One region of the Mesorhizobium sp. WSM4808 genome, then DNA from elsewhere that is predicted to be linked to it. Evidence: riboswitches for the same ligand, from Rfam matches in the RefSeq annotation. Region 1 holds a riboswitch; each other region holds the start of a gene.
What was found. Region 1 has a riboswitch for cobalamin ahead of AC0L2U_RS01315 (DUF1636 family protein). Riboswitches for the same ligand answer to the same signal wherever they lie in the genome.

Region 1 (7,376 bases):
CGTCGGTCTTCGGCTTGCTGGTGTTGGACGGTGCGACAGGGGCCGCGGCCGGCCCCGGCACAGGCGCCGCGATGATCGCGTCGGGCGCCGCCCTGGCGGCCTTGGCGGCCTCCCTGGCCTCCCTTTCGCGGGTCGACTTGAGGATCGCCTTTTCGCTCTTCAGCGTGGTGAGGCCGGAGGCCGGCTCGGAGCCGGTGCGGCCGTTCTGCGGCCCCGGTTCCACCGAAGCACCCTTGCCGGCGTCATAGAGATCGATGATTTCAGCCAGGCGTTCCGGCGTCAGATCCTCGAACGTGTCCTTGAAGATCATGACCATCGGCGCGTTGACGCAGGCGCCAAGGCATTCGACCTCTTCCCAGGACAAGGTGCCCTTGTCGTTGGCGTGGAACTGGTCGTGATGGATTTTGGAGCGGCACACATCCATCAGCGCTTCCGAACCGCGCAGCATGCAGGGCGTGGTGCCGCAGACCTGGATATGCGCACGCGTGCCGACCGGATTCAACTGGTACTGCGTGTAAAAGGTCGCGACTTCGAGCCCGCGGATACGCGGCATGCCGAGCATGTCGGAAATCGTCTCGATGGCCGCCTTCGTCACCCAGCCTTCCTGCTCCTGCGCTATCATCAGCAAGGGAATGATGGCCGACTGCTCACGGCCCTTCGGGTACTTCTTGATCCATTGCTTCGCCGCAGCCGCGTTCGCCCGGTTGAAGGCGAAGGATGCTGGCTGGACGCTGGCTTCTGCGAGACGGCGGACTGACATTTAGCGATCGACCTCACCAAACACGATGTCGAGGGAGCCGAGAACGGCGGTGACGTCGGCCAGCATGTGGCCGCGGCAGAGGAAATCCATCGCCTGCAGATGCGCGAAACCCGGCGCGCGCAGCTTGCAGCGGTAGGGCTTGTTGGAGCCGTCGGAAACCAGATAGACGCCGAATTCGCCCTTCGGCGCCTCGACCGCGGCGTAAACCTCGCCGGCCGGCACGCGATAACCCTCGGTGTAGAGCTTGAAGTGATGGATCAGCGCTTCCATCGAGCGCTTCATCGCCTGGCGCTTGGGCGGCACCACCTTGCCGTCGAGGTTCGACACCGGCCCGGTGCTTTCCTTGCCGAGCAGGAGATCGACGCACTGGCGCATGATCTTCGCAGACTGGCGCATTTCTTCCATGCGCACGAGGTACCGGTCGAAGCAGTCGCCGTTCTTGCCGATCGGAATGTCGAAATCCATTTCCGAATAGCATTCATAGGGTTGCGACTTGCGCAGGTCCCAGGGAGCACCCGAACCGCGCACCATCACGCCCGAAAAACCCCAGGCCCAGGCATCGGCCAGCGAGACGATGCCGATGTCGACATTGCGCTGCTTGAAGATGCGGTTGCCGGTCAGCAGCTGATCGAGGTCGTCGATCGACTTCAGGAACGGGTCGATCCACTTGCCGATGTCCTCGACCAGTTTCTGCGGCAGGTCCTGGTGGACGCCGCCGGGACGGAAATAGGCGGCATGCATACGCGAACCGGAGGCGCGCTCATAGAACACCATCAGCTTTTCGCGCTCGACGAAGCCCCATAGCGGCGGCGTCAGCGCGCCGACGTCCATCGCCTGCGTCGTCACATTGAGGATGTGCGACATGATGCGGCCGATTTCGCAGTAGAGAACGCGGATCAGCTGGCCGCGCTTCGGCACTTCGATGCCGAGCAGGCGCTCGGCGGCGAGCGCGAAGGCGTGCTCCTGGTTCATCGGCGCGCAATAGTCGAGCCGGTCGAGATAGGGAATCGCCTGCAGGTAGGTTTTGGCCTCGATCAGCTTTTCGGTGCCGCGATGCAAGAGCCCGATATGCGGATCGACGCGATCGACGACTTCGCCGTCCAGCTCCAGCACAAGGCGCAAAACGCCGTGCGCCGCAGGGTGTTGCGGGCCGAAATTGATGTTGAAGTTGCGGACCGAGGTTTCAGCCATTTACTGCTTTGCCTTCTCGTCACCCGGCAGCACGTAATCCGTACCTTCCCACGGGGACAAAAAATCGAAATTGCGGAATTCCTGCTTGAGCTCGACCGGCTCATAGATAACGCGCTTGGCCTCGTCGTCGTAACGCACCTCGACGAAGCCGGTCAGCGGGAAATCCTTGCGCAGCGGGTGGCCTTCGAAACCATAGTCGGTCAACAGGCGGCGCAGATCGGGATGGCCCGAGAACAGCACGCCATAGAGATCGTAGGTCTCGCGCTCGAACCAGTCGGCGCCGGGAAAGACGCCGGTGATCGACGGCACCATCGTCTCTTCGTCGGCCTGCACCTTGACGCGGATGCGCACATTCTGCTTCGGCGACAACAGATGGTAGACGACGTCGAAGCGCTTGGCCCGCGACGGATAGTCGGCGCCACAGACGTCGATGATCGAGATGAACTGGCAGCGCGCATCGTCGCGCAGGAACGTCATCACCTCGACCAGATCGCGCGGCTCGACATGGATGGTGAGTTCGCCATAGGCGATATCAGCCTCGTTCACGCGGCCGATCAGCTTCTCGCCGAGATAGTTCGACAGTTCGCTCAGGGATGCGGTCATGATTTACCGTTCGATCGTGCCGGTGCGGCGGATCTTCTTCTGCAGGAGAAGAATGCCGTAGAGCAGCGCTTCGGCGCTCGGCGGGCAGCCGGGCACATAGATATCGACGGGCACGATGCGGTCGCAGCCGCGCACCACCGAATAGGAGTAGTGGTAGTAGCCGCCGCCATTGGCGCAGGAGCCCATCGAGATGACGTAGCGCGGTTCCGGCATCTGGTCGTAGACCTTGCGCAGCGCCGGCGCCATCTTGTTGGTCAGCGTGCCGGCGACGATCATGATGTCGGACTGGCGCGGGGACGCGCGCGGCGCGACGCCGAACCGCTCCGAATCATAGCGCGGCATCGAGGTGTGGATCATCTCGACCGCGCAGCAAGCGAGGCCGAACGTCATGAACATCAGCGACCCGCTGCGCGCCCAGGTGATGAGCGCCTCGGTCGAAGTGACCAAAAAGCCCTTGTCGGCCAACTCGTTGTTGATCTCGAGGAAGAAGGGATCGTCCTCCCCCACCGGCCTGCCGGTGTTGGGATCGATAATACCCTTGGGCTTCGGCGCGACGAGGGTGCCTGAACTGTCGTTCAATCCCATTCCAGCGCTCCTTTTTTCCATTCATAGGCAAAGCCGATGGTCAGCACCGCCAAAAACACCATCATCGACCAGAAACCGAGCATGCCGATCTTCGAAAACGACACCGCCCACGGAAACAGGAAGGCCACTTCCAGGTCGAAGATGATGAACAGGATCGACACCAGGTAGAAACGGATGTCGAACTTCATGCGGGCGTCGTCGAACGAGTTGAAACCGCACTCATAGGCGGAAAGCTTTTCGGGATCGGGATTGCGGTAGGCCACCAGGAAGGGCGCGGCCAGCAGCGCCAGGCCGACAACCAGCGCCACGCCTATGAACAGGACGATGGGCAGGTATGAGCTCAAGAGTGCGTTCATGCTCGGCTTTCCGTTGGCGCCAATCCAGTTTGATTACAGCACCGGACCCTAATGCGGAAGCGTGACAGTTTAACCGCTGAACCGTTTTAAGGGCCTATGCTGCAACGCGGCGAGGGTTAGCGCAGCACTTCCAGCGAAGCAAGTCAAACCTTGTTCAAAACACCGACCTGGATGGCATATCGCGGCAAACTGGTCCGATCCGCTCCTGTTTGATTTCCTTCGCTTTTTACTCCACTTTTCTCTCCTGACATGGATGCCGCCAAAACCCTGCTAGCATGGGTTGGAATCAGCCATTCGACCCTCGGTCAAAACACTTCAAAGTGATGCCTGCATGAAGGAAAAGATCTCGCTCCCCACGGCCCGTCGCATCGCGCTTGCCGCCCAGGGGTTTCTCGATCCCCGCCCGACCGGCACGCCCGACCGCCGGCATTTTGCCCGCACCCTCTCCCGCACCGGCCTGCTGCAGATCGATTCCGTCAGCGCGGTGGTGCGCGCTCATTATATGCCGCTCTATTCGCGCCTTGGTCCCTACCCGTTCTCGCTGCTCGACAACGCGGCCGTGACGCGTAAGCGCACGGTTTTCGAATACTGGGCGCACGAGGCTTCCTTCCTGCCGGTGGAGACGTACCCGCTGATGCGCTGGCGCATGCAGCGCGCCGAGCGCGGCGACGAAATGTATCTGGGCCTCGCCAAATGGGGCCGCGAGCACGCCGCCTATATCGAAGAGATTTACCGCCAGGTCGCCGAGCGCGGCCCGATTGCCGCTTCCGCGCTCGAAGGCCAGAAAGGCTCGGGCGGCTGGTGGGGCTGGAGCCACGCCAAGCATGCCTTCGAATGGCTGTTCTGGGCCGGACGCATCACCACGGCGCACCGTCGCGGGTTCGAGCGCTTCTATGATCTGCCCGAGCGCGTGCTGCCGCAGGCGGTCCTCGACCTCCCAGTGCCCACGCCTGAGGACGCGCACCGCGAATTGCTGCGCATTTCCGCCCGCGCCCACGGCGTGGCGACTTCAGGCGATTTGCGCGATTATTTCCGCCTGTCGCCGGCCGATATGAAAGGCCGGTTGGAGGAACTGGTTGAAACCGGCGAATTGCTGCCGATGCGCGTCGAAGGCTGGGACAAGCCGGCCTATCTTCACCGGGATGCCCGCCTGCCGCGCAAAGTCGAGGCCCGCGCCCTGCTGGCGCCGTTCGATCCTGTCGTCTTCGAACGCTCGCGCACAGAGCGGCTGTTCGACTTCCACTACCGCATCGAGATCTACACGCCGGCCGACAAGCGGCAATACGGCTACTATGTCCTGCCGTTCCTGCTCGGCGACAGGATCGTGGCACGCGTCGACCTCAAGGCAGATCGTCCGGCCAGCGTGCTGCGGGTCCATGCGGCCTACGCCGAGCCCAAGGCGCCACCTGAAACCGCTGCAGAACTGTTCGAGGAATTGAAGCAGATGCAGGGCTGGCTTGGCCTTGAGCGCATGGAAGTGACCCCGGCCGGCGATTTGGGTCCGGCGCTGGCCGACATCGCCATGTCGTAAGCTCGCGTTGACACCGCCGCTCGCAAAAGCCTAAATCCGGTTCAGATGGTCTCTTGCCCGCAACGGCAAGAGCTAAGAGGGAATGCGGTGCGGGGCAAAATCCCAAATCCGCGGCTGTCCCCGCAACTGTAAGCGAAGAGCCAAGGCCGAAAGCCACTGGGAGTTCCCGGGAAGGCGGCTACCCAAGGCGATGACCCGCGAGCCAGGAGACCTGCCGTCTGCGACTTTAGAATCCGATCGCCCGGCGGGTTTCCGGGCAAGGAGCCCGATCTTTGGACCACGACAGCAGTTTTTCGGCTGGCACAGCGGATATTTCGTCCGGCCATGATGATGCCTTGGCCGGCGTCACCATCATTGTCTGCGCCTCCTGCCGCAATGAGACCGGCTCCGACGCCCATCCCCGCGCCGGCGAATTGCTGGCGGAGGATACGCGCCGCGCCGCATCTGGCGACGACATCCGCATCCGCAGCGTCGAATGCCTTGGCAATTGCAAGCGGCGCCTCAGCGCCGCCATCCTGCGCGACGGCTGCTGGAGCTATGTCTTTGGCGACCTGACCGAGACCAGCGGCGCCGACCTCGTCACCGGAGCCAAGCTCTTCGCCACCTCGACGGACGGCCTGATCCCGTGGCGTGGCCGTCCCGATAGCCTGAAGCGCGGCCTCGTTGCCCGCATCCCTCCCCTCGACCTGCTGAAGGACTGACCATGACTGCCCCAGATTCGTCTGCGAACCTCTCCCGCGTTCCCTGCACCGTCGTCACCGGCTTCCTCGGCGCCGGCAAGACGACGCTGGTCCGCTATCTCCTGGAAAACGCCGGCGGCAAGCGCATTGCCATCATCGTCAACGAATTCGGCGACATCGGCATTGACGGCGAGATCCTGAAGGGCTGCGGCATCGACACCTGTCCGGAGGAAAACATCGTCGAACTGGCCAATGGCTGCATCTGCTGCACCGTTGCCGACGACTTCGTCCCGGCGCTTGACAAGATCCTGTCGCTGACGCCGAGGGTCGACCACATCCTGATCGAGACTTCGGGCCTGGCGCTGCCCAAGCCGCTGGTCCAGGCCTTTCAATGGCCGAGCGTGAAGAGCCGCGTCACAGTCGACGGCGTCATTGCCGTGGTCGACGGCCCGGCCTTGGCCGAAGGCCGCGTCGCTAACGACATGGATGCCCTGCAGGCGCAGCGCGCCGGGGACGAGACGCTCGACCACGACGACCCGGTGGAAGAACTGTTCGAGGACCAGATCGCCTGCGCCGACCTGATCATCCTGTCGAAGAGCGACCTGATGGACGCCGCCGGCACCGCCCGCGCCAATGCTGTCATTGGCGAACACTCCGCCCGCGCCGTGAAGATCGTGCCGACGTCGCATGGCAAGGTCGATCCCTCGGTGCTGCTCGGGCTCGGTCTGGCCGTCGAGGACGACATCCAGAACCGCAAGTCCCATCATGACGGCGCGTTCGACCACGAGCATGACGACTTCGACACCTTCATCGTCGACATTGCCTCGATCGCCAATCCGGACGAGCTGGCAAAGCGCGTCGCCACCGTCGCCGAAGAAGAGAACGTGCTGCGCGTAAAAGGCTTCGTCGAAGTCGGCGGCAAGCCGATGCGGCTCTTGCTGCAGGCCGTCGGGCCGCGCGTCAATCATTACTATGACCGCGCCTGGACCGCGCAGGACGACCGCCGCTCGCGTCTCGTCGTCATCGGCCTGAAAGGGCTGAACCGCCCGGCGATCGAGCGTATACTCGCCGGCTGATTTCGGACACGGGTCGCGATGCACATCCTCACCACGACATCCGCCTCGCTCGACGACCTCGCCGAGCCGGTCGATCTGCGGCAGACGCCGGCGGATATCGTGGCGCTGTCCTTCACCGACAGCGACCTCGCCGGACTGGCGGCAGCCTGGAAGGCCGATGCCGGCCGCCTGCCCTCGATGCGGCTGGCCGCACTGCGTGACCTGCGCCATCCGATGTCCGTCGACCTCTGGGTCGACAGCGTCGCCCGCCACGCCAAGATCATCCTGGTGCGCATCCTCGGCGGCTACGACTGGTGGCGCTACGGCTGCGACCAGCTCGCCTCGACTGCCCGCGAACGCGGCATAAAGCTGGCGCTGCTGCCCGGCGAATGCCGCGACGAGGATTTGCGCCTGATCGAAGCCTCGACGCTGCCGCGCGAAGAGTTGGACGGCCTGCTCGACTATTTCCGCGAGGGCGGCCCGGCGAATATGAGCGCGCTGGTGCGGAGATTGGCGCGGCTGGCGGGGTCGGATGCGGCTGTTGCTGAGCCGGTTGCCGTGCCGAAAGTTGGCTACTACGAGCCCGGACGTGGCGTCGTCCCCCTCCCCCTCGTG
Region 2 (7,376 bases), on a different contig from region 1:
GAACAGCGTCCAAACCGGCCAGTCCTGGTTGGCCGCCGCTATGAGGACGGCGAAAGCCAGCACCGCGATGATGGTGGTGGGCACCACGATCCGTGTCTGGCCCAGGCGGTCCACCAGTCTCGATACCTGCGGCGCGACGAAGGCGTTGGCCAGCGCGTATGTCGCCGAGACGGCTCCGGCCAGCCAGTATTCGCCACGCGTCTGCGACAGCATCGCCACGATGCCGATGGGCGCCATGGCGATCGGCAGGCGCGCCATGAAGCCGGCGGCCGCAAAGCCCTTGGCGCCGGGGGCACGAAAGATTTCCGCGTAGGGATTTTGCATCGGTTGGTTCCTCGACAAAGGACGATTGGGCAATTACATACGGAGCGTATGATTATTAAATAGAGCATACGCCGCGTATGTCAATTGGCATACGTTGCGTATGTGAATAGGGCCAGAAGCCATGCACAGACCCCGCAAGGAGATGATCGCCGAGACGCGCGCAAAGCTTATCGCGGCGGCCCGTCATGCCTTCGGCACAACAGGCTATGCAGAAGCCTCGATGGATGATTTCACCGCTTCGGCCGGGCTGACGCGCGGCGCGCTCTATCATCATTTCGGCGACAAGAAGGGGCTGCTGCAGGCGGTCATAGCCCAGATTGACGGCGAGATGGCGGCGCGCATCAATGAGGTCGCGTCGAGAGCACCGACCCGCTGGCAACATTTCGTGGACGAGTGCTCGACCTATATCGAGATGGCGCTGGAGCCGGAAATCCAGCGCATCATGTTCCGCGATGGCCCGGCCGTGCTGGGGGATCCAGCGCAATGGCCGAATGCCAGTGCGTGCATCGCTTCAATGACCGACCATCTGACCGCGCTGCAGGAGGAGGAGGTCGTTGTCTCCAGCCTCGACCCCGAGACCGCCTCGCGACTGATCATCGGAGCGAGCAGCCAGGCGGCGCAACGGATCGCCAATTCGAACGACCCCGAAGCGACGTCGAAGAAGGTGGTGACGGCGTTCAAGCAACTGCTCGAAGGCCTGCTCAGGAAGCCGGATCCGGAGTCGAATTGAAGTTCCCACCGGAGCTTTCGTGCCGGCATCTGTTCCCGATAGGAATTTTTTCTTGACTTCGTGCCCTCAGCTAAGGTACATATTCGTCCATGGTGCCGATTCGCGCCAGTGACCCGCCGCACAGGCGGGTTTTTCGTTTGATGCTCCGTCAGCCAACGCGCCGGCGAAAGGCTACGAAAGAAAACCGTCAGCCCGAATTCGTCGCCCTTCGTCAGGGGCCGGCAATTGACAATCGCCGGGTTGAGTCCATCCTCTTCCACCATCTCTGAGGCGGAGATTCGGGGCACATGTGGGATTTTGAGATCGGCCGGTCGGTGTCCATCATGATGCGGACCTGGCCGTTCATCGTCTTTCGCATGATCGTCTATTTCGGCATCACGCTGGCCTACATCATGGCGACCGGCACCGGTGCCTCGGTCGGCTATGGCGTCGGCCATATCTCCACCGATCCCGACGGGCCCATGTCCTTTGCCCTGTGGGGCGGCGTGGTCGGGTTTGGCATCGTCTCGATCGCGGTCTACTGGATCCGCGAATACATCCTCTATGTCGTCAAGGCCGGCCACATCGCCGTCATGGTTCATCTGATCGACGGCCGCGACATTCCCGGCGGTCAGGACCAGATCGCCTATGCCAGGGATATCGTGACCCAGCGTTTCGCCGAGGCCAACATCCTTTTCGTCGTCGACCAACTCGTCAAGGGCGCCATCCGCGCCATCACCGGACTGCTCGGCGGCATCGCCGCCTTCCTGCCGATACCGGGCCTGAGCGGCTTGGTCTCCTTCATCAACACGGTGATCCGCCTGTCGCTGACCTATGTCGACGAGATCATCCTCGGCTACAACATCCGCATCAATTCAGCCTCGCCCTTCGAGACGGCGCGCCAGGGCGTCGTGCTCTATGCCCAGAACGGCAAGGTCATGGTCAAGAACGCCGTCTGGCTGGCGGTCATCATGTGGGGCGTGTCGTTCATCATCTTTCTGATGATGCTGGCGCCTGCCGGCGCGATTCTGTTCCTGATGCCTGGCCAGCTCGCCGGCTGGGCTTTTGTGCTCGCCATCGTCTTCGCCTGGGCATTCAAGGCGGCGTTCATTGAACCCTTCGCCATCGCCTGCCTGATGCAGGTCTATTTCAAGACCATCGCGGGCCAGGTGCCGGATCCGGCCTGGGACGCCCGGCTGGCCGAGGCGTCGTCGAAGTTCAGGGAGCTCAAGGACAAGGCGCTCGCCTCCTTCGGCGGTTCGCGCTGGGCTACGGCCGGCGCCACACCCTGATCGGCCGGGCGGGTGATGTCTGGTGAGGCAGAAACGGTGTTGAGGCGCGCCACGGCGGATTTGAGCTGTGTCTCGCCTTGCCCGGAAAAGGTCTCGCTCATGATCAACTCCGGCAGCGGCAGCCGCCGTCCCCAGCCATGCGTTTCAAGGTCCGGTTTGGGAGCGAACTCGGAAACACGGCCGACGCAGAGATAGGCGATCGGCGTTACGTGGTCCGGAATGGCCAACAGCCGCTTTAGCGCCTGCGCTTCGATGATGCTGACCCAGCCTACACCGACGCCCTCGGCACGCGCGGCCAGCCAGAAATTCTGCACCGCGCAGACGGTGCTGTAGAGATCCATCTCCGGATTGTGCCAGCGTCCCAGCGGCGAACCCTTCGAGCGCTGCCTATCGCAGGTGATGCAGATGTTGAGCGCGCTTTCGCAGATGCCTTCCAGCTTGAGCTTGCGGTACAGCGCCTGTTTTTCCGCCTCGATCGCCGGCAGCTCCTGTTCGCGCGCGGCCAGGAACAGGTCGCGCACCTCCGCCCGTCGCTCGATGTCACGAATGACGATGAAATTCCATGGCTGCATGAAGCCGACCGATGGCGCGTGATGGGCAGCAAGCAGCAGCCGCGCCAGCACGTCGTCATCGATCGCGGTGGGCAGGAAATGGCTGCGCACGTCGCGCCGCGTGAACATGGCGCGATAGACCGCATCGCGCGCATCCTGGTCAAATCCATCGTCAATGGCAGCGGTCATGTGTTCCGGCATCGCTTGTCCCCTTGCGATTGCAGATTCAAAACTGTCAGAGCGTAGTTTGTGCGTCCAAGTAGACGCACGTCGCTCTGATGTCGTCCGCCTGACCATGCGGATGACAATGCCTGCCAGGCCGGTCTTCTGGCTTGGGATCAACCCGCGTCCGGTGCCTTCCCGTCATCGACAGTGGCATTTACCGGCGCGGTCCCCCTCACAGCGTTGGGCACGCCACGGAATTCAACCGTGTTCCCGATTCTCCCGCTTCCGGCGGGCACCAGGCAGTACCAGGGACCTTACGCCGAAGCGCCGGCGAGGCCAATGCCTGCGGCGACGCGAATGGACGCAGTCGATTTTCCCCAGCGATCAAGCAGCAATGCATGGCCATAGCGGCGCCGGGGCACTAGATAGGGAGCATGACCACCCGTCTCTACACCCATCCGATCTTCCTCGAGCATCTCACGCCGCCCGGACATCCCGAGCGGCCCGACCGCTTGCGTGCCATCGAGCGCGTGCTCGATGAGGAAGCCTTTGCCGGGCTCGATCGTATCCAGGCGCCGGAAGGCGACGAGGCCACCATCCTCTACGCGCATCCCGCCGATTTCGTCGCCCGCGTGCGCGCCGCCATTCCCGACGAGGGGATTGCCCGCATCGATGCCGACACCACTGCCAGTCCGAAGAGCTGGCAAGCGGCGATCACCGCGATCGGCGCCGCCAACGCCGCCGTCGATGACGTCTTTTCGGGCCGCGCCGACAACGTCTTCGTCGCCGCCCGGCCGCCCGGCCATCATGCCGAAAAGAGCACCGCCATGGGCTTCTGCCTGTTCAACACGGCGGCGATCGCGGCGCGCTATGCGCAGAAGAAACACGGTGTCGAGCGCGTTGCCATCGTCGACTGGGACGTGCATCACGGCAATGGCACGCAGGACATTTTCTGGGACGATCCGTCGGTGCTCTATTGCTCGACACACCAGATGCCGCTTTATCCCGGCACCGGAGCGAAGAACGAAACGGGCGCCGGCAACATCGTCAACGCGCCGCTGGCGCCGCAGACTGGCAGCGAGGTGTTTCGCGATGCCTTCCTGTCGCGCGTCCTGCCCGCGCTCGACAATTTCGCGCCCGACCTGATTATCATTTCGGCGGGGTTCGACGCGCACCACCGCGATCCGCTGGCCGAGATCAATCTGACCGAGGATGATTTCGACTGGGCGACCGGCCAGCTGATGCAGCGCGCGGCACGCCACAGCGGCAACCGGCTCGTCAGCCTGCTCGAGGGCGGCTACGATCTGCAGGGATTGGCATTTTCGGTCGCCGCCCATGTCGGGCGACTGATGAAAGGATGAATGATGGCCGATGAGACCAACGAAGACGTCAAGGCGATGAGCTTCGAGCAGGCACTCGATGCGCTGGAGAAGATCGTCGATGATCTGGAGCGTGGCGACGTGCCGCTCGACCAGTCGATCAGGATCTATGAACGTGGCGAGGCGCTGAAGGCGCATTGCGACCGGCTGCTGAAGGCCGCCGAGGACAAGGTCGAGAAGATCAGGCTGTCGCGCGACGGCAAGCCGGTCGGAACGGAGCCGCTCGACGCGGATTGAGGCCCGGTCCGAACATAGGCTCGCCTCACCGGTTTTTGGACATGATCATGATCGAGGATATAACTCGTCCCGATTGAAACAGCTCAAGGACAAGAGGAGATACGGAAGCGATGTGCAGAAACATCAAGACCCTGTTCAATTTTGATCCGCCGGCAACCAATGACGAGGTGCGCGACGCGGCCCTTCAGTTCGTCCGCAAGCTGAGCGGAACGACGCGACCCTCGAAGCAGAACCAGCACGCCTTCGACCATGCCGTCGAAGCCATCGCGGCCTCGGCGCGCGAACTGCTCGATTCCCTGGAAACCCATCAGCATCCGCGTAATCGCGAAGAGGTGGCGGCCAAGCTGCGGGCAAAGGCGGCGATCCGCTTTGCCTGATGCGGCCAGGCGGCCTTCGACCACCGACAAGGAGAGTCCATGAGCTTCTTCCCCGGGAAAGACCCTGAGGTGGGCGATGCCTTAGCCAGCGACCAGATCGAATTGATGGTCATCCCGAACGCCAAGGACATCGGCGGTTTTCAGGTGCGCCGTGCTCTGCCGACGGCAAAAAGGCGGCTGGTCGGGCCGTTCATCTTCTTCGACCGCATGGGTCCCGCGATCCTGCGCGCCGGCCAGGCGCTGGACGTCCGTCCGCATCCGCATATCGGCCTGTCGACGGTCACCTATCTGTTCGACGGCAAGATCCGGCACCGCGATTCACTCGGCACCGAAATGGTCATTCAGCCCGGCGACGTGAATTTGATGACCGCCGGCCGCGGCATCGTCCATTCGGAGCGTACGCCGGAGGAACTGCGTGGCGCGCCGATGTCGGTATCCGGCCTGCAGACATGGCTGGCGCTGCCGGACGACAAGGAAGAGGTGGCACCGGTTTTCGAGAACACAGGAGCGCTCAGGCTTCCCGAGATCGATGCCGAAGGCGTCAACGGGCGCCTCATCATCGGCGATTTCCAGGGGTTGCGGTCGCCGGTCAGGGCTGACTCGGAGACGCTCTACGCCGACCTGCGCCTGGCGCCCGGCGCCAGCGTGAACATCCCGGCCGATGCGGAAGAACGAGCTATCTACACGCTGGAAGGCGAGGTCTCGATATCAGGTGACGTCTTTCCGGCGGAACGGCTGCTGGTGTTCCGTCCCGGTGACGAGATCGTCGTATCGTCGCAGACCGGTGCACATTTCATGCTGTTTGGCGGCGCCTCGCTCGGTTCGAAGCGTTACATCTGGTGGAATTTCGTCTCATCGTCGAAGGAACGCATCGAACAGGCCAAGCAAGAATGGAAGACGGGCCGCTTCGACATCGTTCCAGGAGACGAGGAAGAATTCATCCCGCTGCCGGAAAGCTGATGCCTGTCACCCAAAGTGGCAGAACGAAATGCATAGACAAAAGACTAGGGCCTGATCCGCGTCACTGACACGCATTTACTTTCGCCGGCCGGCGGCCTATTCGCCCATCAACCGAAAGCCCGAGCACCGTGAACGCAACGCCGCATACGCCGCTTCTCGACAAGGTCCGCATCCCGGCCGACCTGCGCACGCTTGCCGAAAGCGAACTGCCACAATTGGCGTCCGAGCTTCGCGCCGAGCTGGTCGACGCCGTGTCCCGCACGGGTGGTCATCTGGGCGCCGGGCTTGGCGTGGTCGAGCTGACAGTGGCGCTGCACTATGTCTTCAACACCCCGGACGACCGGCTGATCTGGGATGTCGGCCACCAGGCCTATCCGCACAAGATCCTGACCGGCCGCCGCGACCGTATCCGCACGCTGCGCCAGGAAGGCGGCCTGTCCGGCTTCACCCGCCGCGCCGAGAGCGAGTACGATCCCTTCGGCGCCGCCCACTCCTCGACATCGATATCGGCCGGCCTCGGAATGGCCGCCGCCCGCGATCTCTCCGGCGGCCGCAACAACGTCATTGCCGTCATCGGCGACGGCGCCATGTCTGCCGGCATGGCCTATGAGGCGATGAACAATGCCGGTGCGCTCGATGCACGGCTGATCGTCATTCTCAACGACAACGACATGTCGATCGCGCCGCCGACCGGCGCGATGAGCGCCTATCTGGCGCGGCTGGCCTCCGGCAAGGCCTATATCGGCCTGCGCGATTTCGGCAAGAAACTGACGTCCTATCTCGGCAAGCGCGCGGATCGTGCGATCACAAGGGCGGTCGAGCATGCACGCGGGTACGTCACCGGCGGCACGCTGTTCGAGGAACTCGGCTTCTATCACATCGGCCCGATAGACGGCCACAATCTGGAGCATCTGATCCCGGTCCTGAAAAATGTCCGCGACAATGGCGAAGGCCCGGTGCTCATCCATGTCGTCACCCAGAAGGGCAAGGGCTATGCGCCGGCCGAAGCCGCCGCCGACAAATATCACGGCGTCAACAAGTTCGACGTCATTACCGGCGCGCAGGCCAAGGCGCCGGCCAACGCGCCTGCCTACACCAAGGTGTTCGCCGAAAGCCTGGTTCAGGAGGGCCGTGAGGACGACCGCATCGTCGCCATCACCGCCGCCATGCCGAGCGGCACCGGCCTCGATTTGTTCGGCGAAGCGTTTCCATCGCGGATCTTCGATGTCGGCATTGCCGAACAGCACGCGGTGACCTTTGCCGCCGGCCTTGCCACCGAAGGTTACAAGCCATTCGCGGCGATCTATTCGACCTTCCTGCAGCGCGCATACGACCAGGTCGTCCACGACGTCGCCATTCAGAAATTGCCGGTGCGGTTTCCC
Region 3 (7,376 bases), on a different contig from region 1:
CTGCTATCTCATACTCAAGGGCTGGGCCCTGATGGGCGACGCGCTTGCCCACTCGGTGGTGCCGGGCGTTGCGGCCGCCTACATGCTGGCCCTTCCCTATGCCGCCGGCGCATTCGCCTCCGGCCTCATCGCCGCACTCGGCATCACCTTGGTGCGGCGCGTGACGCAACTTCGCGAGGACGCCGTGATCGGCCTTGTCTTTACAACGCTGTTCGCTGGCGGGCTGCTGATTGCGTCGATCAGTCCGACCTCCGTAAACATCCAGTCCATCGTACTCGGCAACATCCTCGCAATCTCCGACGAGGATGTAACCCAGGTCATCCTCATCGCAGCGGTTTCGCTGGCTGTACTGGGGCTTCGATGGAAGGATATGATGCTGGTGTTCTTCGACGAGAATCAGGCGCGAAGCGTCGGCTTGAACCCCTGGCGGCTGCGGGTGCTGTTCTTCGTGCTGCTCAGCGCCTGCATCGTCGCCGCACTCCAGACCGTCGGTGCGATCCTGGTGATCGCGATGGTGGTGACACCAGGCGCCACCGCCTACCTGCTGACCGATCGGTTCGGCGTCATGATCCTGCTCGCGATGGCGATCGGCGCGGCGACGAGCGCGGTCGGCGCTTATCTCAGCTTCTTTCTCGACGGCGCGACTGGCGGGCTGATCGTGGTGCTGCAGACCGTGGTCTTCCTGACTGCCTTCGTCTTCGCACCCAAACATGGCCGGCTCGCCGCACGCCGGGCGGCACGTGCCGCATCGCAGGTCGTCTCATGATGACGATCTGGTCCTGGATCGCCGAGCCGCTCAGCCATGAGTTCATGCGTCGCGGCCTCACCGTCGCCATTCTGGTCGGCGCCATCTGCGCGGTGTTGTCCTGCTATCTCGTCCTGAAGGGCTGGTCGCTGATGGGCGACGCCGTTTCGCATGCCGTGCTTCCGGGCATTGTGCTCGCCTATATCGCCGGGATCCCGCTTGCCTTCGGCGCATTCGTGGCAGGACTTGGCTGCGCGCTGGCGACGGGCTACCTCAAGCAGCACAGCCGGATCAAGGAAGACGCAGTCATGGGCATCGTCTTCTCAGGCATGTTCGCGTTTGGCCTGGTTCTGTTCGTCAAGGTCGAGACCGACCAGCATCTCAATCATATCCTGTTCGGCAACATGCTCGGCGTCCAGTGGCGCGACGTGATCGAGGCGGCGGTCATCGTCGTGCCGGCGATCCTCATCGTTCTGGCAAAACGCAAGGATCTGCTGCTTTATTGTTTCGATCCGGCCCATGCGCGCGCGATCGGCCTGCCCGTCAATCTGCTGCATTTCGGGCTCTTGACGCTGCTCGCGTTGACGATCGTGGCCTCGCTGAAGGCTGTCGGGATCATCCTTGTCATCGCCATGCTGATCGCGCCGGGAGCGATCGGTTTTCTTTTGACGAAGAGCTTTGAGCGTATGCTCGCCATTGCTGCCGCGGCCGCCATCGGGTCGAGCGTCGTGGGAACGATCCTCAGCTATCACATCGACGCAGCCACGGGCCCGACGATCGTCGTGGTTCAGGCCGGCGTTTTTTTGCTTGCCCTGTTCCAGTCGAAGCGCCCAAAGCAACAGGTGCAACTGGGCATTTCGGGAGAGTAATCGCGGCGCTGGCCCCGGCCGAGGCCGCACTCAAAGCCGGTTGCGGATGAGCATGGTGACGACGAAGAACGCGCCGACCGAGCTGGTGATGATGCCGATCGGCAGTTCCTGCGGCGGCAGCAGCGTTCGAGCCAGAAGGTCGCTGGCCAGCAACAGCACCGCGCCGAACACGGCGCAGCTGGCAACCAGGCGCAGGTGCAAGGGGCCCGCCAGCGGCCGCGACAGATGCGGGATCATCAGCCCGACGAAGCCGATGACGCCGGCGACCGAGACCAGGATCGCCGTCGAGAAGGCGGCGACGAGAAAGGTCATCCTTCGCATCCGCGCCACCGGCACGCCCAGGCTTTCGGCGGCGTTTTCGCCGGCCAGGAAAGCATCGAGCCGGCGGTGGTTCCACAGCGCGTAAGCCAGGATAGTGCCCGCACCCAAGGCGCCGAGCCAGATATTGTCCCAGCGCGCCAGGCCGAGCCCCCCCATCGTCCAGAACAGCACGGAGTGGGCGGCGCGCTGGTCGCCGGCAAAGACAAGATAATTGGTCAAGGCGGTGAACATGAAGGACACGGCAAGGCCGGCAAGGATCAGCCGCTCCGGGCCTTGCCCCCTCACCCGCGCAACCAGCAGCAGGACGACACCGGCAGCCAATATGCCGCCGGTGAAGGCCGCGACCGGCAATGTCCAGATGCCGAAACTGTCTCCGAAGACGGTGATGACGGAAACCGCACCCGCGGCGGCGCCCGACGACAGGCCGAACAGGAACGGGTCGGCAAGGTCGTTGCGGGTCACCGTCTGCAGCAGCGCACCGACGACGCCGAGACCGGCCCCGACGCAGATGGCCAGGACCGTGCGCGGCAGCCGCAGATCGACGACGATCTTGCCGACCGGCCCGGACACGTCGTGCCCGCTGAAGCCGATTGCGCGGCCAAGTGCTGCAACAACGTCGGTCAGCGGGATCAGCGTCGAGCCATAGGCGATCGACAGCAATGCGAGAGCAGCGATCGCCGCCGCTCCCACCAGCATGGCCAGTGCGAATGCCGGATGGCGCAAACCTGGAAATGCGTCGTGTCTGTCAGGACGCGTGCGACGCACTTCCAGGATCTTTTGCTCATGCATGTCGTTGCCCCAAAACCGCTGCGCACTTTTGGGCGACAGGCATCAAAACGCTTCCGGATGCATGGCCTTGGCGATTTTGTCGATCGCTTCGATATTGGCGGGTCCGGGTGTCAGTTCGGCATAGCGCAGGGCGACGAAGCGCTCGTTCTTGACCGCGTCCGTCTCTTTCATGGCCGGATGGACCTTCAGAAAATCGAGCAGCTTCTTGTAGCCGCCGCCATCCTGGTAATCGAGCAGGATGAGGAATTGCGGATTGCGCGACGCCACCGTTTCCCAGTCCGTGTTGCCCCAGCTGGTGTCCATGTCGGCCATGATGTTGTCGCCGCCGGCGGCTGATATCATGGCGCTGGGGATGGCGAACTTGCCTGCGGTGAAGGGCTTGTCCTCGCCGGAATCATAGAGAAACACTCGCGTTGCCTTGCCGTTGCCGACCTTGGCGGTGATGTCGGCGAGCCGCGTCTTCCAGCCGGCAACAAGCTTCTCCGCCTCGGCCTCCTTGCCGAAGATCTTGCCCAGCTTTTCGACGTCGCCATAGAGCAGGTCCATCGAGGCGGCTGGACGGCTCTTGTCGAGATGGACGCAGCTTTCCGTCAGCACCAGCGTCTTGATGCCGTGCGGGGCAAGCGTATCGGGTGTCACCTCGCCGCCCGGCTTCATGCCATAATACCAGCCGGCGAAGAAGAAATCCGGCTCGACCGCGACGAGGTTTTCGAGCGTCGGATATTTCGGCGCCAGTTCCGGGATCGAACCCTGCTCGGCCTTGAATTCGGGACCCACCTTGTACCATCCGGTGATGCCGGTCAGGCCGACGATCGACGGCTGCAGTTTCAGCGCGAAAGCCATCTCGGCCATGTTGAGATCCTGGATGACGGCGCGCTTCGGCGGCGCATCGAAGGTCAGCGGCTTGCCGCAGCTGTCGACCGTGACCGGGAAGGCCAGGGCTGTCGAGGCCAGCAGCGAGAAGACAAGCGAAAAGGCCAAGCGTTTCACGGGTTTGCTCCTTGTGGATGGGATTGGGTCGACTACGAAATGGCTTCAATCACGTCGGCGGCGCGGCACGGTTCGGCACATCGAACACCGTCAGTTCGCGGTCTTCGGTCGGATGGCGCAGACGCAGCACATCGATGCCGAAAATCTCGCGGATCAGCTTTTGGGTCAGCGCTTCGCGCGGTGCGGCGAGCGCTTGCAGACGGGCATGGTTCATCACCGCCACCCTGGTGGCGAACGGTGCCACCAGCGCCAGATCGTGCAGCACCGCGATCACCGTCATCTCGAAGCCTGCCACGAGGTCGAGCAGTTCGCCGCGGGCACGCGGGTCGAGATGGTTGGTCGGCTCGTCGAGGAACAGGATTTTTGGCTGCTGGGCGATGGCGCGCGCAAGTTGGGCGCGCTGGCGCTCGCCGCCCGACAGCGAGCCGATGGTGCGGCCAAATAGCGGCAGCAGGCCGGTCCGGCGCAGTGCATCGACGACGATCTCGCGCTCCTCGCTCCTGCGCCGCAGCCCGGCGTGCGGAACCCGGCCAAGCTCGACATAGTCGATCACCGCCAGCCGCGGATCGGGCTGGTCGGTCTGGCCGACCACGGCAATGTGCAGCGCCCGTTCGGCGGCTGAAATCCTGTCCAGGCGGCGCCCGCCGAGCTTCACCTCGCCGGAGCTCGGACGCAGCATGCCCGACAGCATGCGCAGCAGCGTCGTCTTGCCGGCGCCGTTGGGACCGATGATGGCAAGGCGATCGCCGGCGGCCACCGAGAAGCTGACCGCCTGAACCAGATCCCGCCCATTCGCCGTGACGCAGAGGTCACGGGCTTCGAGAAGCGCTACGGTCATCGGCTGCTGCCCGCCGGCTTGCCGGGACGGCAAAGCGTATATACGACGATGCGATGGATGGAGCCGTCCAACTTTCCGTCACTTTCCAAAACTGGCGACGGAAGGAAGCTGGCGAACCGGCCGACAAGACCGGGATTCGTGTTTCCTCCCGGCACACCCCGTCCGGTCAACTCAGTGATGGCAGGTCTCCTGGCTCACGGGTCGTTGCGCCATCCAGCCTTCCCAGCCTTGCCGGCCAGTGGCATTCACGGATTTTGCTCGCCGCTTACAGTTGCGGGGGCAGCCACGGTCTCGACCTGAGCAGGCCTCACCGCGTTCCCTTTTCACCCCTCGCCTTTCGACTCGGGGACCATCACCGCTTCAGCGTAGATTTGCGCCGATCGCTTCGCAATGGATTTCTCGGACGGAGTGGTGGGCCAGCTAAGGGAAACAGGCATCGCATGCTCTCTTTATGTAATAATATAACATACCTAAGAGATGACGCCGGTCGCTGTCAAGCGAAAGCTCATGGGGCGGTTGGCCGGATGGCGACCGGCATCGGCGCAGATTGCACGGGATGCGCAATTTCGATCAAACTGGCCGTGCCAGGAAACGGCAGGATGATCTGGCCAATGCGAGGAGAAAATGGACCCGACCGAGAAAGCGCTGTGGTTCGTCGAAAGCCATCTGCCGGAGGCGATCTCGCTTGATGATGTCGCGCAAAGCAGCGGCGTGTCGCGTTTTCATGTGACGCGCGCCTTCGGCGCCGCCACCGGCCGGTCGGTGATGGGCTACATGCGCTCACGCCGGCTGACCGAGGCGGCGCGCAAGCTGGCGGGCGGGGCGCCCGACATCCTCGCCGTCGCGCTCGACGCCGGCTACAACTCGCATGAGGCGTTCACCCGTGCCTTCCGCGATCAGTTCGGCACCACGCCGGAACTGGTGCGCGCGCAGGGCACACTCGACAAGCTCGACCTCGTGGAGCCGATCCTGATGGACCAGTCCCTCCTCACCAATCTCGAACCGCCGCGTTTCGAGACCAGCCGGCCGTTCCTGATCGCCGGCCTCGGCGAACGCTACAGCTGCGAAACCAGCGCCGCCATCCCGATGCAGTGGCAGCGCTTCGGCCCCTATATCGGCAACATTCCGGGCGAGACCGGCGACGTCGCCTATGGCGTCTGCGTCAACGGCGACGATGCCGGCAATTTCGACTACATCGCCGGCGTCGAAGTGTCTGACTTCTCCGACCTGCCCAGGGACTTCTACCGGGTGCGGGTGCCGGCGCAGAAATATGCGGTCTTTGCCCACCGCGAACACATCTCGACCATCCGCCGGACGGTCAACACGATCTGGAACAAATGGCTGCCGGCCTCCGGGCATGAGATCGCGGACGCGCCGGAATTCGAACGCTACGGCCCTGAATTCGACCCGCGCAGCGGCAAGGGCGGGCTGGAGATATGGATACCGGTGAAGGCGTAGTCGGTCAGGCCATCGGCAGCGCCGGCCAGCGATCGGCGATCCGGCCGCCGGAAAACACCGCGATCGACCCGAACTGCTGCAGCACGGCTTCGCTCTGCGTCGGCCTTAGAAACGCGTAGTCGCCGGGCTTTGCGGTCGCGTCGGCGGGCAAGCCCATGAATTGCTGGTTGGAGGACAGGCCGAGCAGCCCGTTCGCCTTCATGCCTTCTGGGAAGACCGGCTCGGCCATCCACTTGCCGCCATAGAGGTAGCAACCCTTGCGCGGGAACCGGCCGAGCGCCTGCAGCAGGCGGGTGACGGCCGGCGGGCCGGGCAGCATCGGCTCGACCATTTTCAGGATCGGCGTGGCGATGAAGGCCGCCGGCTGGAAGCCGTCGAGGCCTGGCGTATCGAAGTCGCTGGGCAGCACAAAGGCCGAGCCCATCGAGACCTCATTGGCCGCGCCGCCATGATGAAGCAGCGCGGTCTTGCTGCCGCCGATGTTCAGGATGCGGCGCTGGTCGGCGCCGAGACAGGCGACGAATGCCGCAGCCTGCGCCGACGCCTTGGTCAATGCCTTTGCCGGTCCGCCGAAAAGGCCGGGGATGAGCGGCGCATGCGCCTCGTAGGCCATGACGCCTTCGCAATGCAGCCGGGCCGGCAACGCGCTCAACGCCTTCGACAAGGCTGCGGGATCAGCAAAACCGCCGCGATGCAGCCCGACATCGATCTCGAAAGCGATGCGCAGGCCGATGCCGAGTTCGCCAGCGAGGGCGCCATATTCCGCCAGTCTCTCCTCGCTGTCGATCAGCCAGCAGACGCGCGACCAGTCGGTATCGGCTTTCACCAGCGCCGCCCTTGCCGCGCCGATCGGCATCGGCTTGCCGTAGAGCAGATCGGCATCCGGGAACGCCTTCAGCACCGCCTCGCTGATCGGCGGGTGGAAGGTCATGAAGCGCTCACTGCCAAGCGCCTTGGCAATATACGCAAGCAGCGGCATGCAGGCGAGCGATTTGTCGACCAGCCGCACGGCCAGGCCGGGATCCACTCTCCCCTTCGCCAGGGCAATGTTGCTGTCCAGCCGGTCGCGATCGAGCAGCAGGCAGGGCTGGAAGATGCCGGCTTCCTTCAGCGCATCCGAGAGGGTGGAAAAATAGGTGGTCATCATTCGATGCCGAACAAGCCGGCCATATAGGGCGAGACGAAGCGGTTTTGCGGATCGACGTCGCGGCGCACCGCCATGGCGTCGTCCCAGCGCGGATAGAGCTTTTTCAGATCCGCCGCTTTCAGGCTGTGCATCTTGCCCCAATGCGGCCTGCCGCCATATCTGCGGAAGATCGGCTCTGCCGCCCGCATGAACGGCAACGGATCGTTCGCTGCATCATGG
Region 4 (7,376 bases), on a different contig from region 1:
AAACAAGCGAGATCCGCCTTGAAGCGCCCTGTCGGGGAGATGTCGTCCGAATCAAGAAACGACACCAGACGAGTCTGCGGCAGCAACTGCTTCAGCCCGGCATTGCGCGCTTTGGTGACCCCGCCATTGATCTGCTGGAAAAGACGAATGCACGGGGCCTCGTCGATCAACGACCGTACGACGGCTGCCGAGCCATCGGTCGACCCATCGTCGATGACGATGATGTCGAGATCGATGTCTTCGCGCTGCCTGAGCAGCGAGCGCAGCGCGAGGCCAACGAATTGTTCGCGATTGTAGACCGGCATGATGACGCTCAGCTTCATGGGCGTCTCCGGCAGCGTTCCGGGCTTGGCTGATCCGACTTGATTGTGTCGAGCATCATAGCATCCGCCAATCGGTGGGACTCTTCAATTCGAAGATTCCCTGGACCTCTCGCCGTGCCGGATCGGCCTTGCGCCGCCGCATCGACTTGTGGATTGCACGCAAGTGGTTGCGGACCCTGCCGGTATGCTCCTTGGTGACATTTCCGGCGTGGCGTCGGTAGTAGATCGCGACCGCGTCCAACAATTCGTAGTTCGGTCCCGCCTCGAAAACGCGCAGCAGATAGTCGGTATCCTCAGCCTGCTCGAAATCCTCATCGAACTCGCCCGTCCTGTCGACAAGCCCTCTGCTGAACACGGCGGTGCTCAGCGAAATTCCCCGAAGCGTCATCGTGCGGCTGTCGGCTGCCGGTTTCAGCCGCTCATCGTCAATCCGCTCGACCAGCGTCATCAGCGAATAGGTCAGCTCGAGTCCGGGGTCTGCTCTGAAGCGTGCAAGGTCCTTCTTGAACCGTCCGGCCAGCGAGATGTCGTCAGAATCCAGAAACGAAACGAACTCCGCATCCGGCGGCAGTTGCCGCAGCCCGGCGTTGCGCGCCTTGGCCACGCCCATGTTGGATTGCTGGGACAGTCGGATGCAGGGGTTTTCGCGCATCATCGAGCGCACGGCCTCAGCAGAGCCGTCGGTCGAGCCGTCGTCGATGACGATGATGTCGAGATCGGCGGCGTCCCGCTGCCGCACCAGCGAGCGCAATGCCGAAACGACATAGCGCTCACGGTTGTAGACGGGCATTATCACGCTCAGTTTCACGAAGCGCCCCGCGTGAGAAAGTCGGCAATCGTACCGGCTATCTCCTGTGGCTGCGTCCCCAGCGACAGACGATAGCACGGCAGCAGGCGGGTCAGGTCGCTGAAGAAGCGAAAGCCGCTCTCCCGCTCGCCCGGCATCTGCGCTATGCCCGACGGCGCCAAGGCAATCATGGCATCCCTGCGCGACACCGGCACGATCGAACTTGCCTCGCCTCCGCCGATATGTGGCACCAGCAGCGCGTTGATGTCCAGAGTTTCGGGCACCGGCCGAGGCGCGATGTCATCAATGTGAAAAGCATGCTTGCCTTGCCAGTTGAGCGGACCATGCGCTTTCAGCCGATGCTTCAGCCCAAGCCGAACGAACCCCTGGGGATCCTGTTTGAGTGTTGAAAACAGTGGGCGGGCAGTCACCCCGTTGGAGAGGTCGACCAGCACATAGTCGTCGCCGACGCTGTCCAGTCCGTTGAGGAGGCCGGCGGCGACGGTTCCGGATTTCCCGGCCCCGCCCGCGCCGGCCAACAGCACGCCCTTGCCATTGGCCCCGAGCGTGCCGGCATGGGCAAGGCGCATGCCGCGCGCCGCATATTCCCAATGGAGGAAGGGGCGCAGCGGCGCTCCCGGCTCCCACGGTGGAAAGGCATCGGCCGAAGCCATCAACTGCACCCCAACGCGACGTTGCGGATCATAGAACTGCCAGAAATCCAGGTCGTGAAAATGGTTGCCGCGCAATCCGGCCTCCGCCAGCCGGGTGGCGAAGCCATGCTGCGTGAAGGGCCCCTGGCCCCAACTGACCGGTGCCGCGATGCCGTCTATGCCGGGATGTGCGACGAAGACGCGGCAGATATCGGCAGGCGTTCGGTTGCCCGGAGCAGGGACAAAGCCATGAGCGACGGCATCCGCCAATGCGCCGGCGCTGACATTCGCGGTCAAATCCAGATGCGGCAAGCTCGCCTTGCGGGTCAGTGGATAATGCTCGGCGCTGCTCTCTGCTTGCGCCAGGACATGACGTGCGTAGTCAACCAAGTTTTCGAGAGTGACGTTCGGCATGGGTTTGCCTGTTCCGGAGCTGTCCGGCAACGAGAACCTGATGGGCGCTTCAGTTGGCCTGCTTCACCACGGGCCAGCCGAGGGGCTCCTCGACCTCGTGGATGGGGTCGACGACAATGAGATCGGCGAGATCGTCATGGATGTCGACCTTGAGGGGCTCTCTGGCAGCGGCGAGCTGAGCCAGCAATTCGCTTGGAGCCGGTCTTGCCACGCCATCGGTTACGGCCGCCAGCAAACCGAATTCGAGCAATTGTGAAACAAAGCCGTCAATCGCGGCGGCATCGAGGGCGCCAATGCCGGTCGTGGCGCCGACCAGTTCGGAGGCAGGCACGCCGGACGACAGTGCATCCCAAAGTCTGCTGCCTGAATCAGAGAAGCCGAAATATTTGCCCGTGGTCAGGTCAAGAACGACGGCTTCGCCGTCGAAGGATTCAAAGACGATATCCTTGCTGGCAATGGCATAGATGCCGGATTGTCGCATGTTTGCTCCCCCGCCGAGCAGGCCGCGGAGATGATCTTCGGGCCTTACGGTCAACCCCACCGTTGCAGGCGTCTAACCATTTGCAGGGTTTTTGGCAAGATGGCGCAGGCTTGGGGGCGAGCGCAGCCGGTCACGCTTCGATTTCAAGCGCAGAAAGCGGCTTCGAGCAACAGGCGAGGATAAAGCCGTCCTCGATTTCGTGATCGAGGATGCCGCCATTGTGACTCATCTCGACATCGCCCGCGACCTTCCTCACCTTGCAGGTGCCGCACAGGCCGAACTCGCAGGCGGCGGGAATCCGCACCCCAGAGGCGCGTGCCGTCTGCAGCACGGTCTGGCCGGCGACGCATTCGGCATCGACATCGGAAAGCGAAAACCGGATCGGTGTCACGGCCTCGACGGCAGCAGCAGCGCCGTCCTCCGCCGGCGGCGAGAACGGCGCCGGGATCTCCTCCACGGCAGGCGCAGCAAAGCTTTCCTGATGGTATTTCGCCATGTCGAAGCCGGCGGCGTCCAGCATGCCGCGCACGGCGCGCATGAAGGGATCGGGGCCGCAGCAGAAAATCTCGCGCTCGCGGAAATCGGGCGCCAGCAATGGCAGCCGGATCGCGTCGATGCGGCCCATATGGCCGAACCAGCCCTCGCGGCTCGACCGCTCCTCGATCATGAAGCCGAGCGACAGGCCGGGCATGCGGCTGCCGAGCAGCTCGAGTTCCTTGCGGAAAATGATCTCTTCCGGGCGGCGCGCACAGTTGACGAAGCCGACATCTGTCCATGGCGCACAGTCGTTCAACCAACGCAGCATCGACATCATCGGCGTCACGCCGGAGCCCGCCGAAATGAACAGATATTTGGCCGCCGGGTGGCTGTGCAGCGAAAAATCACCGGTCGGCCCATAGGCCTTGACGTGCGAGCCCGGCGTCAGATGGTCGAACATCCAGCGCGTGCCGGTGCTGCCTGCCTGCGCCTTGACCGTCACCGCGATCGAGAACGGCCGCGACGGCGAGGACGACAGCGTGTAGGTGCGCATCAGCGGCCCCTCCGATGTCGGCAGTTCCAGCGTCACGAACTGGCCCGGCTTGTAGCGGAACCAGGTCTGGTTGTCGGAGCGGAAGGTGAAGGTCTTCACGTCCGGCGCTTCGTCGCTGACGCCGATCACTTCCAGCACCTGCAGCCGGTCGTTCCAGGGCGTCATCTGGTCGAGATGGCGATAGAGGCCAAGGTCCGTCATCGCATTCATCCTCTTGTCCCCTGAGCTAGGCGACGCTGCGCAGGGCCGGCCGGCCGCCTTCGGCAAGGCGCGGCCCGATGAACGACGCGTACCACTCGACGAACTGGATCACGCCGCCCTCATGCAGCTCCGAATAGGGGCCTGGTTCGTAGGCCGGCGACAGGATGCCGAAGGCGTTTTCCTCGACAATGCGGCGGTCCTGGTCGTTGGTCTCGGTCCAGACATGGGTGAGCTCAGCGAGGTCGTAGTCGATGCCTTCGACCGCATCCTTGTGGACGAGCCATTTCGTCGTCACCGCGGTTTCCGTGGCACTGATCGGCAGCACGCGGAAGGTGACGGCGTGGTCGCCGAGGATATGGTTCCAGGTTGTCGGATAATGATAAAGCAGCAAGGAGCCGATGCGGTCGGTTGAAACGCTGTCGGACAGGTTCTTCTTCACCGCCCGTTTTCCCGTCATGGTGTAGCTGACGGCATCGCGCAGCAGCGGCGCGCGGGTGGCGCGGTACTGCCCTGCCGGATCGATGCGGAATTTGCTCGGCAAGCCAGCGGCCTCGCATTTGGCCCAGTGCGCGACCATCTCGGGGTCGCTGTCGGCGCCGTTGACGCCGGTCACGGTCGGCGCCTCGGGGAAGGTCTTGCACAGCTCAGGGTGATTGGCGACGCAGTGGTAGCACTCGCGGTTGTTTTCCCAGACCAGCTTCCAGTTGCCCTTCTCGATGATCGTGCTCTCAAAGGCGATCTTTGCCTCACGCAAGCGGTGCGGCAAAAGATAGGGTTCGATCATCGCCCGCATCGGCGTGAAATCCGCCGGCTCCTTGGCCAGGCAGATGAAGATGTAGCCGCCGACGCTCTCGCAGGCGACCGGCTTCAGGCCGAAATCACTCTTGTCGAAACCGTCGGCCATCTGGCGGGCAAACAGCAGGCGGCCGTCCAACTCATAGGTCCACTGATGATAGGGGCAGACGAGCTTTGCCGCCGTACCCTTCTCCGTGTTGCACACGCGGCTGCCGCGATGGCGGCAGGAATTGTGGAAGGCGTTGATCTTGCCTTGCTGATCGCGGACAAGGACGACCGGATAGTCGCCGATCTGCACGGTGATGTAGCTGCCCGGCTTCGGCAGTTCGCAATCATGGCCGATGAACAGCCAGTCGCGATACCAGATCAGCTCCATGTCGAGCTTGAAGTAGTCTGGATCGGTGTAGAAGGGCTGCTCCAGTGAAAAGCCTTGCCGGCGCCCCTTCAGGAGCCTCAGCATGTCGTTGCGGATATCCATGTCCTGTCCTCGTTTCTAAGGACTGAACTGGTGGTGATGGAGGAAGGATTGAAACGCAGGCCGGCTAGGTGCCGGACATGCGCTATCCACCTCTTGACCGCCCACCGCGATCAGTCGAGTCTAAAAATCTCGGGCTGGTTTCCGGGCTCTGGAGTTGTCCTTGCGGACCATCGCGACACCTTCCCAGGCAGTTGCCCAGTGGTCTCCCGTTGCGACTTGAACTCCACCACCGTTGCGGGGGCAGCGCCGGATTCTGACCGGCTTCCCAATTCTCCGTCTCGTCGTCACGAAGCGGCACCTGAGATGGTATGATCTAACCACGATCGGGGGCGCGCCGTCGGCATGAAAACGACATCGTATCCATGCGGCGCGACACGGCATGCGAAACGTCACCGCAGATCGTCTGGGGCCGAAATCCCGCCTCCCGGGCGGCCATTTGCCGGCTGCGATCTTCCCGAATCCGACCCTTGGCGGGGGTCAAAAAAGGTTAACGGTTTCGAAAAGTGACTATTAGCTTGACCTAAAATCGAACCGAACGGTTCGTTTCTGTTGACGGTGCGTGCAGGACGGTGTGAACGCCGGGCCTTTGAAACAGTCAGTGATCCATCGGATGATTAAACTTAACATGCTGATATAGAGAGGAAAAATGCCTCTCTAGATTCCCCTGGCACAATTTCAAGGTGTGGATTCATGGTCCACACGGAACAACTTCGTGATTGGAAAAGGCGGGGTTGCCCTCCCACATCGGGGCTGTCCGAACGACGCGATTTCATTTCCAAGACACGCCGCTAGACGGACGGAAAAAGACGATACTGGAGTACAAAAATGAAAAAGATCATTCTCACTGCCGCAGCCCTTCTGGCCATTTCCGGCAGCGCCTTCGCTGGTAGCGACCACTACGGTTCGAACGCCGCGGCAGCCACTGCTGTCGACAGCTCGTACACCGCTTCGACCAAGAAGTCGGAACCGGCTGCTCAGGCGCCGGCCCAGGGTGCTGACCACAACCTCTTCGGCAACAACTAACAGCCGATTCCCAGTCGACGGCGGGCTCGCCCGCTGCCCTGGCGAAATTCAGACATTCGAAATTCAGACATTCAGGAGTATTTAAGATGAACAAGATCCTCATTGCTGCCGCCGCCGTTCTGGCCATCTCCGGCAGCGCTTTCGCGGGCAGCGACAACTACGGTTCGAACGGCGCCAACCAGCCTGCCGCCGCTGTGGACCAGTCGTACACGGCTTCCACCAAGACCTCGGAACCGGCTGCCCAGACACCCGCTCAGGGCAGCGACCGTAACCTCTTCGGTCGCTAAAACCAATTTCGCAAGCGACGGCAGCTGTGTCTGCCGTCTGGCGAAATCCAGAATTCAGGAGACTAAAATGAACAAGATCCTTATTGCTGCCGCCGCCGTTCTGGCCATCACCGGCAGTGCCTTCGCCGGCAGCGACAACTTTGGCTCCAACGGCGCCAACCAGCCTGCGGTTACTTCGGTTGACAGCGCGCATACGAACTCGGTCCGCAACAGCGGTGGCCTCGTCGAGAAGCTGCTCAATTCGTCGGGCGACGTAGAGAAGTCCGCTCCTCAGGGCAGCGACCGGAATCTCTTCGGCCGTTAACAGTCGAAGCTGATCTTCAAAAAAAGAGCGGCGGGCCTGGCCCGCTGCTCTTTTTTGTCCAAGACGCGGTTCTGCCTCAGGCCGCCTTCGCTTCAGCCTCATGAAGGGCAAACGACCGTCCGTCAGCGTCGAAGAGATGCAGGTCCTCGCCATTGGCGCTCAGCCGCAATGTCGAACCGCGCTTGACCTCAACATTGCCGGGCAGCTTGGTCACCAGCGGGAGGTCGGCGCGACCGATGTCGACATAGACCAGCTGAACCTCGCCGAGCTGCTCGACATAGTCGACCGTCCCCTCGAACAGATAGTCCGCGCCGCTGGCGATGATCAGGTCCTCCGGCCGCACGCCGAAACTAACCGCAGCGCCCTTCGCCGAAGCCGGCGTCGCGATCGGCACGGTTGCCTTGCGTCCGCCGACATGGCTGACGACGGTCGGATTGCCTGATTTGTCGATGGTTGCGGGCAGGATATTCATGGCCGGCGAGCCGATGAATTGCGCAACGAACAGATTGCCGGGCTTCTTGTAGAGGTCCATCGGCGTGCCGACCTGCTCGATATGGCCGTCCTTGAGCACCACGATGCGGTCGGCGAGCGTCATCGCCT

Region 2: another riboswitch for cobalamin. It lies ahead of bluB (5,6-dimethylbenzimidazole synthase); the one in region 1 lies ahead of AC0L2U_RS01315 (DUF1636 family protein).
Region 3: another riboswitch for cobalamin. It lies ahead of AC0L2U_RS33025 (ABC transporter ATP-binding protein); the one in region 1 lies ahead of AC0L2U_RS01315 (DUF1636 family protein).
Region 4: another riboswitch for cobalamin. It lies ahead of AC0L2U_RS25015 (aromatic ring-hydroxylating oxygenase subunit alpha); the one in region 1 lies ahead of AC0L2U_RS01315 (DUF1636 family protein).

Annotation. Positions count from the first base shown of each region.
Region 1 is NZ_JBVVQX010000001.1:282,660-290,035, reverse strand. Features, by position in the region: gene AC0L2U_RS01345 (NADH-quinone oxidoreductase subunit E) at 1-760, opposite strand, end outside; gene AC0L2U_RS01340 (NADH-quinone oxidoreductase subunit D) at 761-1,951, opposite strand; gene AC0L2U_RS01335 (NADH-quinone oxidoreductase subunit C) at 1,952-2,554, opposite strand; gene AC0L2U_RS01330 (NuoB/complex I 20 kDa subunit family protein) at 2,558-3,139, opposite strand; gene AC0L2U_RS01325 (NADH-quinone oxidoreductase subunit A) at 3,130-3,495, opposite strand; gene AC0L2U_RS01320 (winged helix-turn-helix domain-containing protein) at 3,827-5,026, shown strand; cobalamin riboswitch at 5,056-5,259, shown strand; gene AC0L2U_RS01315 (DUF1636 family protein) at 5,299-5,727, shown strand; gene cobW (cobalamin biosynthesis protein CobW) at 5,730-6,782, shown strand; partial or broken gene AC0L2U_RS01305 (cobaltochelatase subunit CobN) at 6,801-7,376, shown strand, end outside.
Region 2 is NZ_JBVVQX010000002.1:464,681-472,056, reverse strand. Features, by position in the region: gene AC0L2U_RS04980 (MFS transporter) at 1-324, opposite strand, end outside; gene AC0L2U_RS04975 (TetR/AcrR family transcriptional regulator) at 446-1,054, shown strand; gene AC0L2U_RS04970 (hypothetical protein) at 1,342-2,325, shown strand; partial or broken gene bluB (5,6-dimethylbenzimidazole synthase) at 2,448-3,065, opposite strand; cobalamin riboswitch at 3,177-3,356, opposite strand; gene AC0L2U_RS04960 (histone deacetylase family protein) at 3,476-4,402, shown strand; gene AC0L2U_RS04955 (exodeoxyribonuclease VII small subunit) at 4,406-4,657, shown strand; gene AC0L2U_RS04950 (DUF2277 domain-containing protein) at 4,768-5,034, shown strand; gene AC0L2U_RS04945 (pirin family protein) at 5,074-5,994, shown strand; gene dxs (1-deoxy-D-xylulose-5-phosphate synthase) at 6,123-7,376, shown strand, end outside.
Region 3 is NZ_JBVVQX010000037.1:5,019-12,394, reverse strand. Features, by position in the region: gene AC0L2U_RS33045 (metal ABC transporter permease) at 1-766, shown strand, start outside; gene AC0L2U_RS33040 (metal ABC transporter permease) at 766-1,614, shown strand; gene AC0L2U_RS33035 (FecCD family ABC transporter permease) at 1,645-2,631, opposite strand; gene AC0L2U_RS33030 (ABC transporter substrate-binding protein) at 2,767-3,714, opposite strand; gene AC0L2U_RS33025 (ABC transporter ATP-binding protein) at 3,764-4,552, opposite strand; cobalamin riboswitch at 4,715-4,921, opposite strand; gene AC0L2U_RS33020 (AraC family transcriptional regulator) at 5,177-6,010, shown strand; gene AC0L2U_RS33015 (alanine racemase) at 6,015-7,154, opposite strand; gene AC0L2U_RS33010 (D-arabinono-1,4-lactone oxidase) at 7,154-7,376, opposite strand, start outside.
Region 4 is NZ_JBVVQX010000015.1:87,879-95,254, forward strand. Features, by position in the region: gene AC0L2U_RS24990 (glycosyltransferase family 2 protein) at 1-323, opposite strand, end outside; gene AC0L2U_RS24995 (glycosyltransferase family 2 protein) at 379-1,113, opposite strand; gene AC0L2U_RS25000 (serine kinase) at 1,128-2,177, opposite strand; gene AC0L2U_RS25005 (PqqD family protein) at 2,227-2,658, opposite strand; gene AC0L2U_RS25010 (FAD-binding oxidoreductase) at 2,789-3,889, opposite strand; gene AC0L2U_RS25015 (aromatic ring-hydroxylating oxygenase subunit alpha) at 3,915-5,162, opposite strand; cobalamin riboswitch at 5,278-5,479, opposite strand; gene AC0L2U_RS25020 (DUF680 domain-containing protein) at 5,988-6,185, shown strand; gene AC0L2U_RS25025 (DUF680 domain-containing protein) at 6,272-6,472, shown strand; gene AC0L2U_RS25030 (DUF680 domain-containing protein) at 6,540-6,776, shown strand; gene AC0L2U_RS25035 (ABC transporter ATP-binding protein) at 6,853-7,376, opposite strand, start outside.